One region of the Streptomyces sp. NPDC042346 genome, then DNA from elsewhere that is predicted to be linked to it. Evidence: riboswitches for the same ligand, from Rfam matches in the RefSeq annotation. Region 1 holds a riboswitch; the other holds the start of a gene.
What was found. Region 1 has a riboswitch for glycine ahead of gcvT (glycine cleavage system aminomethyltransferase GcvT). Riboswitches for the same ligand answer to the same signal wherever they lie in the genome.
Positions count from the first base shown of each region.

Region 2: linked by a shared signal. The riboswitch ahead of gcvP (aminomethyl-transferring glycine dehydrogenase) and the one ahead of gcvT (glycine cleavage system aminomethyltransferase GcvT) in region 1 are both predicted to bind glycine.

Region 1 is NZ_JBVJEH010000001.1:1,552,829-1,560,226, reverse strand. Features, by position in the region: gene ACZ6K0_RS07365 (ABC transporter permease) at 1-90, opposite strand, end outside; gene ACZ6K0_RS07360 (enhanced serine sensitivity protein SseB C-terminal domain-containing protein) at 453-1,244, opposite strand; gene ACZ6K0_RS07355 (enhanced serine sensitivity protein SseB) at 1,334-2,074, opposite strand; gene ACZ6K0_RS07350 (AAA family ATPase) at 2,190-2,876, opposite strand; glycine riboswitch at 3,029-3,128, shown strand; glycine riboswitch at 3,130-3,255, shown strand; gene gcvT (glycine cleavage system aminomethyltransferase GcvT) at 3,315-4,439, shown strand; gene gcvH (glycine cleavage system protein GcvH) at 4,517-4,897, shown strand; gene glyA (serine hydroxymethyltransferase) at 4,930-6,198, shown strand; gene ACZ6K0_RS07330 (L-serine ammonia-lyase) at 6,357-7,398, shown strand, end outside.
Region 2 is NZ_JBVJEH010000007.1:7,200-14,597, forward strand. Features, by position in the region: gene ftsR (transcriptional regulator FtsR) at 1-394, shown strand, start outside; gene ACZ6K0_RS26190 (bifunctional nuclease family protein) at 448-921, shown strand; gene ACZ6K0_RS26195 (MerR family transcriptional regulator) at 1,157-1,774, shown strand; gene ACZ6K0_RS26200 (DNA polymerase IV) at 1,977-3,419, shown strand; gene ACZ6K0_RS26205 (PRC-barrel domain-containing protein) at 3,960-4,334, opposite strand; glycine riboswitch at 4,448-4,547, shown strand; gene gcvP (aminomethyl-transferring glycine dehydrogenase) at 4,724-7,398, shown strand, end outside.

The DNA of each region.
Region 1 (7,398 bases):
GGAGTTGTCCGGAGTGCCGGAAGCGTCGGGCGCGCCGACGACGGTGGCGGTCGACTCGCCCGCACTCGTCTCGTGCAGTGGTGCCGTCATCGTGGTGAGGACCCCTCTCGGCCGCCGGTAGCCGGCCCTTGCCCGCCGCGGGTAGCGGCTCGGTGGAACAACCTGCTGGGCATCGGTTCGAAAGGAGCCGAACGCCCGGTGTTCCGGGGAGTCTTCAATGCGCTTGCGATCACCCGCCAGCCCTGACGAGGAATGTTTGCTCAAACGTGATGCGGTGCTGCGACTTCCGTTATCCGGACGTCGTGATCACCTGAGCGGACCATCTCGGGTCCTCTTCACCGCAATCGGACATGTCGCCCAACTGGGCGTTCGAGGTGCGGTATTGGTACGAACAACGGCCTCGGGAGAGGACTCCGGAGGCCGCTGGGGTACGAGGGGGAAAAGGTGACGTCTCAGTATCCGGACGGAGCCGGCGGCGGGTAGCCGTACCCCGGCACGGCGGCGGATCCGCGTCCGGCGTGCGCCTCGCGGTCGTAGAAGGGGCGCGCGTGGGCGCTCAGCCAGAGGGCCACCGGGTCGTACGCGTCGGAGAGCGCGACCGTCGAGACGGGCAGCCCGTCGGGCACGGCGGAGATCGACTGGCGCATCATCGCGCGGACGGCGTCGACGGCGGCCGGGGAGGTGTCGTACAGGTCGAGTCCGACGGCGAGGTACGGGGAGCCGAGCGCGGGCTGCACCCAGCCGCGGCGCAGCGACCTGACGGCCGGGGTGCGGTGCGCGTTCTGCGTGAGGAGAGCGTAGAACTGCGGGATCTCCAGGGCGGGTTCGCTGACGCGCAGCGGTCCCGCGGGCATCCGGTCGAGGCCGGTGGCGATGCGGCGCAGGTCGGCCCAGGGGATGCCGACGCCGCCGCCGGGGGCGTGCGGATTGAGCCAGATGCCCCAGCGGTCGGGGTAGAGGGCGCGGGCCATCTCGCGGCCGGTGACGAGCTCGTGGGCGCGGTTCCAGCCGGAGGCGGCGAGCTCCTGGGCGGAGGTGACGCAGGGCGCGTAGCCGAAGCCGTCGACCTCCATGTTCCCGTACTGGGCGTCGGACGAGCCGGGCGAGCCCTGCCACAGCAGCATCCAGACCTCGCCGTCTGCCAGGGCGTGCAGCAGCCTCTCGTACGCGTCGTAGCGTCCGGGTGCCACCTGGCGCAGCATGTGCTCGACCTGTCCGGTCGCAGCGGTGCCTGACGCGCTCACCCTGTGTCCCGCCCCTCTTCCGTTCACCACGTCTGTCCGGCCGCCGATTCGGTCCGGCTCGGTTCAGTTCAGCTTAAACAGGGTGCCGCTCACCCGGCGGCGCGCTGGTAGAAGGGGCGTACCCGCTCCAGCATCCAGTCGCCGACCGGGTCCTGCGCCATGTCGAGCAGGATGAGGTTGACCGGCCAGGCGACCTCGACGCGGCCGAGGGCGCGGCCGAGGGCGTCCAGGGGCGCGTTCCGGTCGACGCCGTCCCAGGCGGCGAGCTGGACGCCGATGAAGAGGGCCGGTTCGGTGCCCTCGACGCTCGCGAGGGCGCGGCGGGCGGAGGCGACGACGCCGGTGGCCTCGAACTCGGCGGAGGCGGCGGCGAGGAAGTCGACGGGGTCGTCCTGCCAGTCGGGCTCGAAGAGCCGGACGCGGCCGCCGCTGGCGGGGCCGTCGAGCGGGGTGCGGCCGGCGCGGCAGAGTTCCGCGACGGCGGGCGGGGGCAGCGGGACGCCCACCGTGCCGCCGGGGTTCACGGCGATGCCCAGCTGCGGGGGCAGGCCGCGGGCGAAGTCGCGGGCGGGGGCGACGGTGTACGACATGTGCGTGCCGACGCAGGCGAGGAACTGCTGTTCGGAGCTGAAGACGGGGACGAAGGCCGCGCCGTCGATCTCCAGGGTGGCGAGGTCCAGGTCGGGGCTGTCGGGGCCGCCGCCGTTGGGCAGGGGCACCCAGACCTCGCTGCGGCTCAGCACCTCGACCAGTCGGCCCCCTGCGGCGGGGTTGCCGAGCGAGGCGGACAGCACCTCTTCGAGCTCATTGCCCGGCCACGTCACGTCCACGGTCCCTTTTCCCCTATCTCGCGGGGGCGCGTCCTCCCGCACCGCCCCGCAGCACCCTAACGCCGCCCTGGCGCCGCCGTGGCCAAAAGCAGCGGGTACGGATGCGGGGCCGGCCTCAGGCCACGTCGCGGAAGCCGATCTTCCGAAGTGCGTCCGCGGCGTCCCGGTCGAGGAGGGTCGCCGAGGCGCAGCCGTGCGGCAGACCGCCGGACTCGGCGGTCCGCAGGAGCCGGCCGACGGCCCGCCGGTGCCGGGCGAAGGCGTACGCGGAGACGCCACGGCCCCGGTCGCGCTGGCCGTCGCGCGCCGTGCCCGGCTCGACGTCGAGCAGGACGAGGTGCAGGGCGGCGCCGCGGCGTCCCGCCTCGCGGGCGAGCCAGCCGCGCACCCAGGACTGGGTGCCGCAGTCGTGCACGATCACGCTCGCGCCGGAGCGCAGTGCGCGGCGCAGCCCGGCGTAGTGCGCGAGCCGGACCAGGGGGCGGTAGACCGCGTACGGCAGGAGGCGCGGCATGCGGGCCTCCCAGCGCTCGCGGACGTCCTGGGAGTCGATGCCCCGGCCGTCGGCGGCGCGCTTCATCAGGGTGGACTTGCCGCTGCCGGGCAGCCCGGAGACGACGACGAGGTCGCCGGCCGCGAAGAGGAGGGCCCGGGGCCCCCGGCCGCCGCGCTCGCGCAGGTCGCGCAGGATCCGGCCGCGCCGGCGGGTTCTGGCTCTGGTCCGGGCCCGGGCCCGGGCCCGCTGGGACGGTATGCCGGTACCGGTACTCGTCGCGTATGCGCCGGTGTGCTGGATCCTCATCGCTGCTCCCCCTGCCGGGCCTCGGGAGACCCTTGCCCACAAAGTGTAAAGAAGCGGTAATGAGATACAAGTGATGTGCCGCGCGGAGCACGCGTGCAATGATGTGCCCGCCAGGCGCGCTCAGTCGCCAATACAACCGCATACCGGCCGCTCGAATCCGCGCGGGAGAGTTCCGGACCGCCCCAGGCGTCCGGACGCCGAAGGAGCAAGACCCTCCCTTGAATCTCTCAGGCCCCGTACCGCGTGGATGAGGCAGATCTGAAAAGCGGGACACCCTGCCGTGTCCCCACCCAAGGTGCAAGCCGATCTCTCGGTGCCGATCTTCCGGTGACGAGATGCTCTCGGTGAACCTCTCAGGTTCCATGACAGATGGGGAGGACGTCCTCGCCCGTCATGTGTTTCGTCACCGAACCGCCCTTGGGATCCGGGAGCCACCCCATGAGCACTGCCCCCCGTCTGACCGCCCTCGATGCGCTGCATCGTTCGCTGGGCGCGACCATGACCGACTTCGCGGGCTGGGACATGCCGCTGCGCTACGCCAGCGAGCGGGACGAGCACAACGCCGTCCGCACCCGGGCGGGCCTGTTCGACCTCTCCCACATGGGTGAGATCACGGTCACGGGCCCGCAGGCCGTCGAGCTCCTCGACCACGCCCTCGTCGGCAACATCTCCACGGTGGGCGTGGGCCGTGCCCGCTACACGATGATCTGTCAGGAGGACGGCGGCATCCTCGACGACCTGATCGTCTACCGCCTCGGCGAGACCGAGTACATGGTCGTCGCCAACGCCTCCAACGCCCAGATCGTCCTGGACGCGCTCGTGGCGCGCGCGGAGGGCTTCGACGCCGAGGTCCGCGACGACCGCGACGCGTACGCCCTGCTCGCGATCCAGGGCCCGGAGTCCCCCGGCATCCTGAAGTCGCTCACCGACGCCGACCTGGACGGGCTGAAGTACTACGCCGGCCTGCCCGGCACGGTCGCGGGCGTGCCCGCGCTGATCGCCCGTACCGGCTACACCGGCGAGGACGGCTTCGAGCTGTTCCTGAAGCCCGAGCACGCCGAGGGCGTCTGGAAGGCCCTGACCGAGGCGGGCGCCCCGGTCGGCCTCATCCCGTGCGGCCTGTCCTGCCGTGACACGCTCCGCCTGGAGGCGGGCATGCCGCTGTACGGCCACGAGCTGACGACGGCCCTCACCCCCTTCGACGCCGGTCTCGGCCGGGTCGTCAAGTTCGAGAAGACGACCAACGAGGGCCGCTTCGTCGGCCGTGAGGCGCTTGAGAAGGCCGCCGAGCGCGCCGAGACCGCCCCGCCGCGCAAGCTCGTCGGCCTGATCGCCGAGGGCCGCCGGGTCCCGCGCGCCGGCTTCTCCGTCGTCAAGGACGGCGTGGTGATCGGCGAGGTCACCTCGGGCGCCCCGTCCCCGACCCTCGGAAAGCCGATCGCGATCGCGTACGTGGACGCGGCGCACGCCGCGCCCGGTACCGAGGGTGTAGGTGTGGACATCCGCGGCACCCACGAGCCGTACGAGGTCGTCGCGCTGCCGTTCTACAAGCGCCAGAAGTGACGCAGTCGTCTCATCCCGGGTCTCACCCCGCGAGACCCACGTTCATCAGTACTCCCCCGATCCAGGAGAATCAGGTCATGAGCAACCCCCAGCAGCTGCGCTACACCAAGGAGCACGAGTGGCTGTCGGACGCCGTGGACGGCGTTTCGACGATCGGCATCACCGAGTTCGCGGCCAACGCGCTCGGTGACGTCGTCTACGCCCAGCTCCCCGCTGTCGGCGACACCGTCACCGCGGGCGAGACCTGCGGCGAGCTGGAGTCGACGAAGTCCGTGAGCGACCTGTACTCCCCCGTCACGGGTGAGGTCGTCGCCGCCAACCAGGACGTGGTGGACGACCCGTCGCTGGTGAACACGGCTCCGTTCGAGGGTGGCTGGCTGTTCAAGGTACGTGTCGCGGGCGAGCCGGACGACCTGCTCTCCGTCGACGAGTACACCGCGTTCTCCGCCGGGAACTGAGACCGGGCCCGAGACCCCTTAGGGATCGATTCATGTCGCTTCTGAACACTCCCCTCCACGAGCTGGACCCCGACGTCGCCGCCGCCGTCGACGCCGAGCTCCTTCGTCAGCAGTCCACCCTCGAGATGATCGCCTCGGAGAACTTCGCTCCGGTCGCGGTCATGGAGGCCCAGGGCTCCGTCCTCACCAACAAGTACGCCGAGGGCTACCCGGGCCGCCGCTACTACGGCGGCTGCGAGCACGTCGACGTGGCCGAGCAGATCGCGATCGACCGGGTCAAGGACCTGTTCGGCGCCGAGTACGCCAACGTCCAGCCGCACTCCGGCGCCTCCGCGAACCAGGCCGCCCTCTTCGCGATCGCCCAGCCCGGCGACACGATCCTGGGTCTGGACCTGGCGCACGGCGGCCACCTCACCCACGGCATGCGCCTGAACTTCTCCGGCAAGCAGTTCAACGTGGTCGCGTACCACGTGGACGAGGCCGGTCTGGTCGACATGGCCGAGGTCGAGCGCCTCGCCAAGGAGCACCGTCCGAAGGTCATCATCGCGGGCTGGTCCGCCTACCCGCGCCAGCTGGACTTCGCGGAGTTCCGCCGGATCGCCGACGAGGTCGAGGCGTACCTGTGGGTCGACATGGCCCACTTCGCGGGCCTGGTCGCGGCCGGTCTGCACCCGAACCCGGTCCCGTACGCGGACGTGGTGACCTCCACCACGCACAAGACGCTCGGCGGCCCCCGCGGCGGCATCATCCTGGCGAAGAAGGAGTTCGCGAAGAAGCTGAACTCCTCGGTCTTCCCCGGTTTCCAGGGCGGCCCGCTGGAGCACGTGATCGCGGCCAAGGCCGTCTCCTTCAAGGTCGCGGCCTCGGAGGACTTCAAGGAGCGCCAGCAGCGCACCCTGGACGGCGCCCGCATCCTCGCCGAGCGCCTGGTCCAGGACGACGTCACCGCGCACGGTGTCTCGGTCCTGTCCGGCGGTACGGACGTGCACCTGGTCCTGGTCGACCTGCGGAACTCCGAGCTCGACGGCCAGCAGGCCGAGGACCGTCTCCACGAGGTCGGCATCACGGTCAACCGGAACGCCGTTCCGAACGACCCGCGGCCGCCGATGGTCACCTCGGGTCTGCGCATCGGTACGCCGGCGCTCGCGACCCGCGGCTTCGGCACCGAGGACTTCACCGAGGTCGCCGACATCATCGCGGAGACCCTGAAGCCGGGCTTCGACGGCGAGAAGGCCGAGGCCCTCAAGGCCCGGGTGACCGCTCTGGCCGACAAGCACCCGCTGTACCCCGGCCTGAAGTAATTTCGTACCCTTTTGTTCGTACGAACGTTTGGGGCATCGCGCACACTGAAAGGTGAGTGCGGTGCCCCACCCCGTGTCGTGCCCCGTTTCGATCTTCCTGCTCCGTTCTGCACCACCCCGGCAGACAACGGCGTCTAGCCCCCACAAGGAGTCTCTCCGTGGCCATCTCGGTCTTCGACCTGTTCTCGATCGGTATCGGCCCGTCGAGCTCCCACACGGTGGGCCCGATGCGCGCGGCCCGGATGTTCGCCCGCCGGCTCAAGAACGAGGGCCTGCTCGCCCACACGGCGGCCATACGTGCGGAGCTGTACGGCTCCCTGGGCGCGACCGGCCACGGCCACGGCACCCCCAAGGCGGTGCTCCTCGGCCTGGAGGGCAGCTCGCCCCGCACGGTGAACGTCGAGACGGCGGACGACGAGGTCGAGCGGATCAAGACGAGCGGCCGGATCAACCTGCTCGGCGCGCACGAGATCCCCTTCGACTTCGACGCCGACCTGATCCTGCACCGCCGCAAGGCGCTCCCGTACCACGCCAACGGGATGACGATCTTCGCGTACGACGCGGAGGGCGCCCTGGTCCTGGAGAAGACGTACTACTCGGTCGGCGGCGGCTTCGTCGTCGACGAGGACGCGGTCGCCGGCGAGAACCCGATCGTCCCGGACGACACCGTCCTGAAGTACCCCTTCCGCACCGGTGACGAGCTGCTGCGGCTCGCCAAGGAGACCGGCCTCTCCATCTCCTCGATGATGCTGGAGAACGAGAAGGCCTGGCGCACCGAGGAGGAGATCCGCGCGGGTCTCCTGGAGATCTGGCGGGTCATGCAGGCCTGCGTCTCGCGCGGCATGTCCCGCGAGGGCATCCTGCCGGGCGGCCTGAAGGTGCGCCGCCGCGCCGCGAACACGGCCCGCAAGCTGCGCTCCGAGGGCGACCCGGCGGCGCTCGCGATGGAGTGGATCACCCTCTACGCGATGGCCGTGAACGAGGAGAACGCGGCGGGCGGCCGGGTGGTCACCGCCCCGACGAACGGCGCGGCCGGCATCATCCCGGCGGTCCTGCACTACTACGTGAACTTCGTGACGGGCGGCGCCTCCCCGGAGGAGAAGGAAGACGGCATCGTCCGCTTCATGCTCGCGGCCGGCGCGATCGGCATGCTCTTCAAGGAGAACGCCTCCATCTCCGGCGCCGAGGTCGGCTGCCAGG
Region 2 (7,398 bases), on a different contig from region 1:
GGACCAGGAGGGCGAGCGTCCCACCGCCGTACGCATCGGCCGGGCCGAGCTGCTCGCCGCCGCCGAGGTGACCGAGACCGAGCTCACCGAGTGGGAGTCCTTCGGTCTGATCGCCGAGGTGCGGGGCGGCGGCTACGACGCCGAGGCCGTCACCATCGCCAGACTTGTCGCGGATCTGGGGAGATTCGGTCTCGAACCCCGGCATCTGCGGGGTGTGAAGGCGGCCGCCGACCGGGAGGCCGGACTCCTCGAACAGATGGTCGCGCCGCTGCGCCGGCACCGTAATCCGCAGACCAGAGCACATGCGGAGGCCACCGCGAAGGAGCTCGCCGAGCTCTCCGTGAGGCTCCACGCGGCCTTCGTTCAGACGGCTCTGGGCATCCGGCTCCCGTGATCTTGGACGGGCCCGACTATCCAAACCGGTCGGGCACGTCCTAGGGTTGCTGTGTGAACGAGCTCGACGTTGTGGGTGTCCGGGTGGAAATGCCCTCCAACCAGCCGATCGTGCTCCTGCGGGAAGTGGGAGGCGATCGGTACCTCCCTATCTGGATCGGACCGGGTGAGGCGACCGCGATCGCCTTCGCCCAGCAGGGGATGGCCCCTCCGCGGCCGCTGACGCACGACCTGTTCAAGGACGTGCTGGAAGCCGTGGGGCAGGAGCTCACCGAGGTCCGCATCACGGATCTGCGTGACGGGGTCTTCTACGCCGAGCTGGTCTTCGCCAGCGGCGTCGAGGTGAGCGCCCGGCCGTCCGACGCGATAGCACTGGCCCTGCGGACCGGGACGCCGATCTACGGCAGCGACGGTGTGCTGGACGACGCCGGTATCGCGATTCCGGACGAGCAGGAGGACGAGGTGGAGAAGTTCCGCGAGTTTCTCGACCAGATCTCACCGGAGGACTTCGGGACCAACAGTCAGTGAGACGTGCGGCCGGAGGCCGCTTGCGAGGCCGTCGTGCGGGCCGGTCGTGAGGGCCCGTCTGCGCGCCGTTCGCGGGGTGCTGTCAGAGCATTCGAGTAGCCTTTCCCCGGGGAGAGACACGGCAAACCACTCTCAGGGTGATTATCACTCGGCGTGCCGAGTGTGGCGATCGTTGACGCACCCCGAGTGACTGCCTACCTTCGTGTGGGCAGGTCAAGGACGGAGGGTCGGCGTGATGAGCAGCGCGGACGGTACGGCAGGGAGTTCTCTCGGGCACATGTCCGGGGAGTCCGGTCCGTATCCGCTTCACGGCAGTGTGGGCGACTTCGGAACGGACGCGAGTTCAGGCCCGGCGGGCGAGGTGGTCGGCTACCGCGGCCCCACGGCCTGCGCGGCCGCCGGCATCACCTATCGCCAGCTGGACTACTGGGCACGCACCGGGCTCGTGGAGCCGAGCGTGCGGCCCGCGTACGGGTCGGGGACCCAGCGGCTCTACAGCTTCCGCGACGTCGTCGTATTGAAGATCGTCAAGCGCTTCCTCGACACCGGGGTGGCCCTGCAGAACATCCGGGCGGCGGTGCAGCACCTGCGCGCCCGGGGCTTCCGCGATCTGGAGCGCATGACGCTCATGAGCGACGGGGCCACGGTCTACGAGTGCTCCTCGCCCGACGAGGTCGTCGACCTGCTCCAGGGCGGTCAGGGCGTCTTCGGGATCGCCGTCGGGGTCGTCTGGCGGGACGTGGAGGCGGCGCTCTCCCAGCTGCACGGGGAGCGGGTCGACACGGGCGAGACGCTGGTCGGGCACAATCCGGGCGACGAGCTGGCGAGGCGGCGGCGCGACAAGGCGGTCTGACGGGCGCTTCGGCGCGCTCCGGCGCGCTTCTGGGGCGCTCTGGGGCCTGTGAGGGCTCGTGAGGGGCTCGTGAGGGCTGTTTGTCCTCCGTGTGGCTTGTTCTTCTGCGGGGCGGCCGTCTGTGGCTCCTGTGGGGTGTCTGTGGCTCGTGGGTCGTCAGCGATTCCGGCCGTTGTCAGTGGCATGGGGCAGCATCGGACATGTGAGAGCCGCGCCGACGATCCTGCATCTCGACATGGATGCGTTCTTCGCCGCCGCCGAGCAGGCGGCGAAGCCCAGCCTGCGCGGAAAGCCCGTCGTCGTCGGCGGCCTCGGGCCGCGCGGAGTGGTCGCCACCGCCTCGTACGAGGCACGCCGCTTCGGGGTCCACTCGGCCATGCCCATGGGGCAGGCGCGGCGGCTCGCGCCGAACGCGGCCTATCTCGTGCCGCGCTTCGCCTTCTACCGGTCGATCAGCGAACAGGTCATGGAGCTGCTCGGGCGGCTCTCGCCGCTCGTGGAGCCGCTCAGCCTCGACGAGGCCTTCGTGGACCTCGAAGCCGGCGGCCTCGCCGACGACAGCGCGAGCGCGCGGGCCGTCGGCGAGCGGCTGCGGGCGGGCATCCTGGCGACGACGGGGCTGACGGGGTCGGTGGGGCTCGCCGGGTCGAAGATGATCGCGAAGATCGCCTCCGAGGAGGCCAAGCCGGACGGGCTCGTCCTCATCGAGCCGGGCACCGAGAGGGAGCTGCTCGGGCCCCGGTCGGTGCGGATCCTGCCGGGGGTCGGGCCCGCGACGGGCGAGCACTTGCGGCGTGCCGGGATGACCACGGTCTCCGACCTGGCGGAGGCGGGCGAGGACGAGCTCGTACGGCTCCTGGGGCGGGCGCACGGGGCCTCGCTCCATCGGATGGCCCAGGGGTACGACGACCGGCCCGTGGTGGCCGAGCGGGACGCAAAGTCGGTGTCGGTCGAGGACACCTTCGACGTCGACCTGCACGACCGCGTGCGGATCAGGACCGAGGTGGAGCGGCTCGCGGAGCGGTGCGTGGCGCGGCTGCGGGCCTCCGGGCACTCGGGGCGCACGATCGTCCTCAAGGTGCGGCGGTACGACTTCTCGACGCTGACCCGGTCCGAGACGCTGCGGGGGCCCACGGACGACCCGGGGGTCGTGCGGGAGGCCGCGGGGCGGCTCCTGGAGGCGGTCGACACGACCGGGGGTGTGCGGCTGCTCGGGGTGGGCGTGAGCGGGCTCGCGGACTACACGCAAGAGGATCTGTTCGCCCAGGCGGAGTCCGCGCAGGCGGAGGAGGAACGGGCGGCGGCGGCCGTGGCTGCCGTGGCGGGGGAGTCGGGCGGGGGCGGTGCGGCAGGGGGTGGTGTGGCCGGCGCCGGGGCTGTGCCGGACGAGTCCGCTTCCGACGCGCCCGGCGCCGGCGCCGGCGCCGTCGCCGTCGAGCGGCGGTGGGCGCCCGGGCACGACGTGCGGCACGCGGTGCACGGGGCGGGGTGGGTGCAGGGGAGCGGCGTCGGGCGGGTCACGGTGCGGTTCGAGGAACCGTGGTCCGCACCGGGGCGGGTGCGGACGTTCTCGGTGGACGATCCGGAACTGGAGCCTTCGGAGCCGTTGCCGTTGGTGCGGGGGGAGTGTCGGGCGGGGGCGTGACGGTGCCGTGGCGTGGCGGTGGCTGGGCGTGGGTTGTGGGGGGTGCGCCCGGCCTTGCGGCCGGGCTGGGGTTCCCACCCGCACCACCCGTGCGGGTGGGGAAGCAGAGGTGCGGGTTTTGGCGTGGGGAGTTCCGCGCCGTTGGCGGCTGGGACCCGTACCGGCCCTGACGGTGCCGGGCCGGCCGAGCTCGTGCCGCCTGTGACGGTGCCGTGAGGCTGAGCCCAGCCGCCTGTGCTGGTGGCGGGGCGGGCTGGGCTCAGCCACCTGTGCCGGGCCGGACTGGGCTGGTGCCGCCTGTGCTGGCGCCGGGCGGGTTGGGCTCGTGCCGCGGCCGCGGCCGCTGCCGCTGCCGCTGGTGCTGGCAGGCCTGGGCTCGTGCCGCCTGAGACCGTGCCGTGCCGTGAGGCCGAGCCCAGCCGCCTGTGCTGGTGCCGGGCGGGCCGGGCTGGTGCCGTTTGTGTTGGTGGCGGGTGGGCTGGCCTTCCCGGGTGCGGCTTTGCCTGAGGGGCGCGTACCCGTCGTGCTTGTGCGTGGGTGTTACGGGCCCTCCTGGCCTGCCAGGTGGCCGAAGTCGGTGTCTTCGGGGTTCTGGGGCGGAGGTGGGAGTGTGAGGCTGTAGTGGCGGTAGAGCTGGAGCTCCTGCTCGGGGGAGAGGTGGCGGCCCACGCCGAAGTCGGGGGCGTCCTTGATGAGGGCGCGTTCGAACGGGATGTGGAGGCCGTCGTCGAGCAGGTCGCTCGGCTCCAGCGGGACGAAGGCGTCCCGGCTGAACAGGCCGGTGCGGACCGCGGCCCATTCCGGGATGCCGGTCGCGTCGTCCAAGTACACCTCGTCCACGGTTCCGATCTTGTTTCCGTTCCGGTCGAACGCCTTGCGGCCGATCAGGCTGCGCGGATCGATGTCGGTCTGCACGGTCCCTCCAACTGGTCGCAACTGCTCTACACCCCTACGAAAGTGCACAACTGGGATGTCGGCCACTTGAGCGATGGGAGCCGCAACCTCGCTGGTAGGCTGGCTGTGGCTGTCGACCCTGTGCGGGAGAGTCCCCCGGAGAAACCTTCCGGAGGGCGCCGAAGGAGCAAATCCTCCCCGGAATCTCTCAGGCCCCTGTACCGCGCGGACGAGGTCACTCTGGAAAGCAGAGCGGTGTCCACGGCATGCGCTCTCACCGACGGTGAAAGCCGGCGTGCCGCGAGGCGTGCCGGTGAAACTCTCAGGTTGAGATGACAGAGGGGGAGGCCGTCCGGGTACCCGCGCCGTGGTGCCCCTCGCAGGTCGTGACGACCAGGAGGCCTCCGTACATGACCGCCAACCGCATTCCGCTCTCCGAACTCGAACAGGGCATCCCGTTCGAGCAGCGGCACATCGGGCCCGACGCCGAGGCGCGGGCCAAGATGCTCGCCCAGGTCGGTTACGGCTCGCTCGACGAGCTCACGGCCGCCGCGGTGCCGGACGTGATCAAGAACGCCGAGGCGCTGGGCCTGCCGGCCGCGCGCACCGAGGCCGAGGTGCTCGCCGAGCTGCGCACGCTCGCCGACCGCAACCAGGTCCTCGCGCCGATGATCGGCCTCGGGTACTACGGCACCTTCACGCCTCCGGTGATCCTCCGGAACGTGATGGAGAACCCCGCCTGGTACACGGCGTACACGCCGTACCAGCCCGAGATCTCGCAGGGGCGCCTTGAGGCGCTGCTCAACTTCCAGACCATGGTCGCCGACCTGACCGGTCTGCCCACCTCGGGCGCCTCCCTCCTCGACGAGGGCACCGCCGCCGCCGAGGCCATGTCCCTGGCCCGACGCGTGGGCAAGGTCAAGAACGGCGTCTTCCTCGTCGACGCCGACGCCCTGCCGCAGACGATCGCCGTCATCGAGACCCGCGCCGAGCCGACCGGTGTCGAGGTCGTCGTCGCGGATCTCAGCCAGGGGATCCCGGCCGAGATCGCCGAGCGCGGTGTCTTCGGCGTGCTGATCCAGTACCCGGGTGCCTCCGGTGCCGTCCGCGACATCAAGCCGCTGATCGACGCCGCCCACGAGCTCGGTGCCATCGTCACCGTCGCCGCGGACCTGCTCGCCCTGACCCTGCTCACCTCGCCGGGCCAGCTGGGCGCGGACATCGCCGTCGGCACGACGCAGCGCTTCGGCGTCCCCATGGGCTTCGGCGGTCCCCACGCCGGCTACATGGCCGTCCAGGACAAGCACGCCCGCTCGCTGCCCGGCCGCCTGGTGGGTGTGTCCGTCGACGCCGACGGCAACCGCGCGTACCGCCTGGCCCTGCAGACCCGCGAGCAGCACATCCGCCGCGAGAAGGCCACCAGCAACATTTGTACGGCCCAGGTGCTGCTCGCCGTCATGGCCGGCATGTACGCCGTCTACCACGGGCCGGCCGGGCTGAAGGGCATCGCGCAGCGGACCCACCGGTACGCCTCCCTCCTCGCCGCGGGTCTCACCGCCGGTGGCGTCGAGGTCGTGCACGGTTCGTACTTCGACACCCTCACCGTCCGGGTGCCCGGTCGCGCCGACTCGGTCGTGGCCGCCGCCCGCGAGGCCGGGGTGAACCTCTACCGCGTCGACGCCGATCTCGTCTCGATCTCCTGCGACGAGACCACCGGGCGCGAGCAGCTCGCCGCCGTGTGGGGCGCCTTCGGTGTCGACGGCGACGTCGAGGCCCTGGACGCGTCCGTCGGGGACACGCTGCCCTCCGGGCTGCTGCGCTCCGACGCGTACCTGACCCACCCGGTCTTCCACGCGCACCGCTCCGAGACCTCGATGCTGCGCTACCTGCGCAAGCTGGCCGACCGCGACTACGCGCTCGACCGCGGCATGATCCCGCTCGGCTCCTGCACGATGAAGCTGAACGCGACGACCGAGATGGAGCCGGTGACCTGGCCCGAGTTCGGCCAGATCCACCCCTTCGCCCCGGTCGACCAGGCGCAGGGCTACCTCACGCTCATCACCGAGCTGGAGGAGCGCCTCGCCGAGGTCACCGGCTACGACAAGGTGTCGATCCAGCCCAACGCCGGTTCGCAGGGCGAGCTGGCCGGTCTGCTGGCCGTCCGCGCCTACCACCGCGCCAACGGTGACCTCCAGCGCACCGTCTGCCTCATCCCGTCCTCCGCGCACGGCACCAACGCCGCCTCCGCGGTGATGGCCGGCATGAAGGTCGTCGTCGTCAAGACCGCCGACGACGGCGAGGTCGACGTCGTCGACCTGCGCGCCAAGATCGAGCAGTACCGCGACGAGCTGTCCGTGCTGATGATCACCTACCCGTCGACGCACGGCGTCTTCGAGGAGCACGTCGCCGACATCTGCGCCGAGGTCCACGAGGCCGGCGGTCAGGTGTACGTCGACGGCGCCAACCTCAACGCGCTGGTCGGGCTCGCGAAGCCGGGCAAGTTCGGCGGCGACGTCTCGCACCTGAACCTGCACAAGACCTTCTGCATCCCGCACGGCGGCGGCGGCCCGGGTGTCGGTCCGGTCGGCGTCCGCGCCCACCTCGCCCCGTACCTGCCGAACCACCCGCTCCAGCCCACCGCGGGCCCGGAGACCGGCGTCGGCCCGATCTCGGCCGCCCCGTGGGGCTCCGCCGGCATCCTGCCGATCTCCTGGTCGTACGTGCGCCTGATGGGCGGCGAGGGCCTCAAGCGCGCCACGCAGGTCGCCGTGCTCGCGGCGAACTACATCGCCAAGCGCCTGGAGCCGCACTTCCCGGTGCTCTACACCGGTCCGGCCGGTCTGGTCGCCCACGAGTGCATCGTGGACCTGCGTCCGCTCTCGAAGGAGACGGGCGTCACGGTCGACGACATCGCCAAGCGCCTGATCGACTACGGCTTCCACGCGCCGACGATGTCCTTCCCGGTGGCCGGCACGCTGATGATCGAGCCCACCGAGTCCGAGGACATCACCGAGCTGGACCGTTTCTGCGACACGATGATCGCGATCCGGGCCGAGATCGAGAAGGTCGCCTCGGGCGAGTGGCC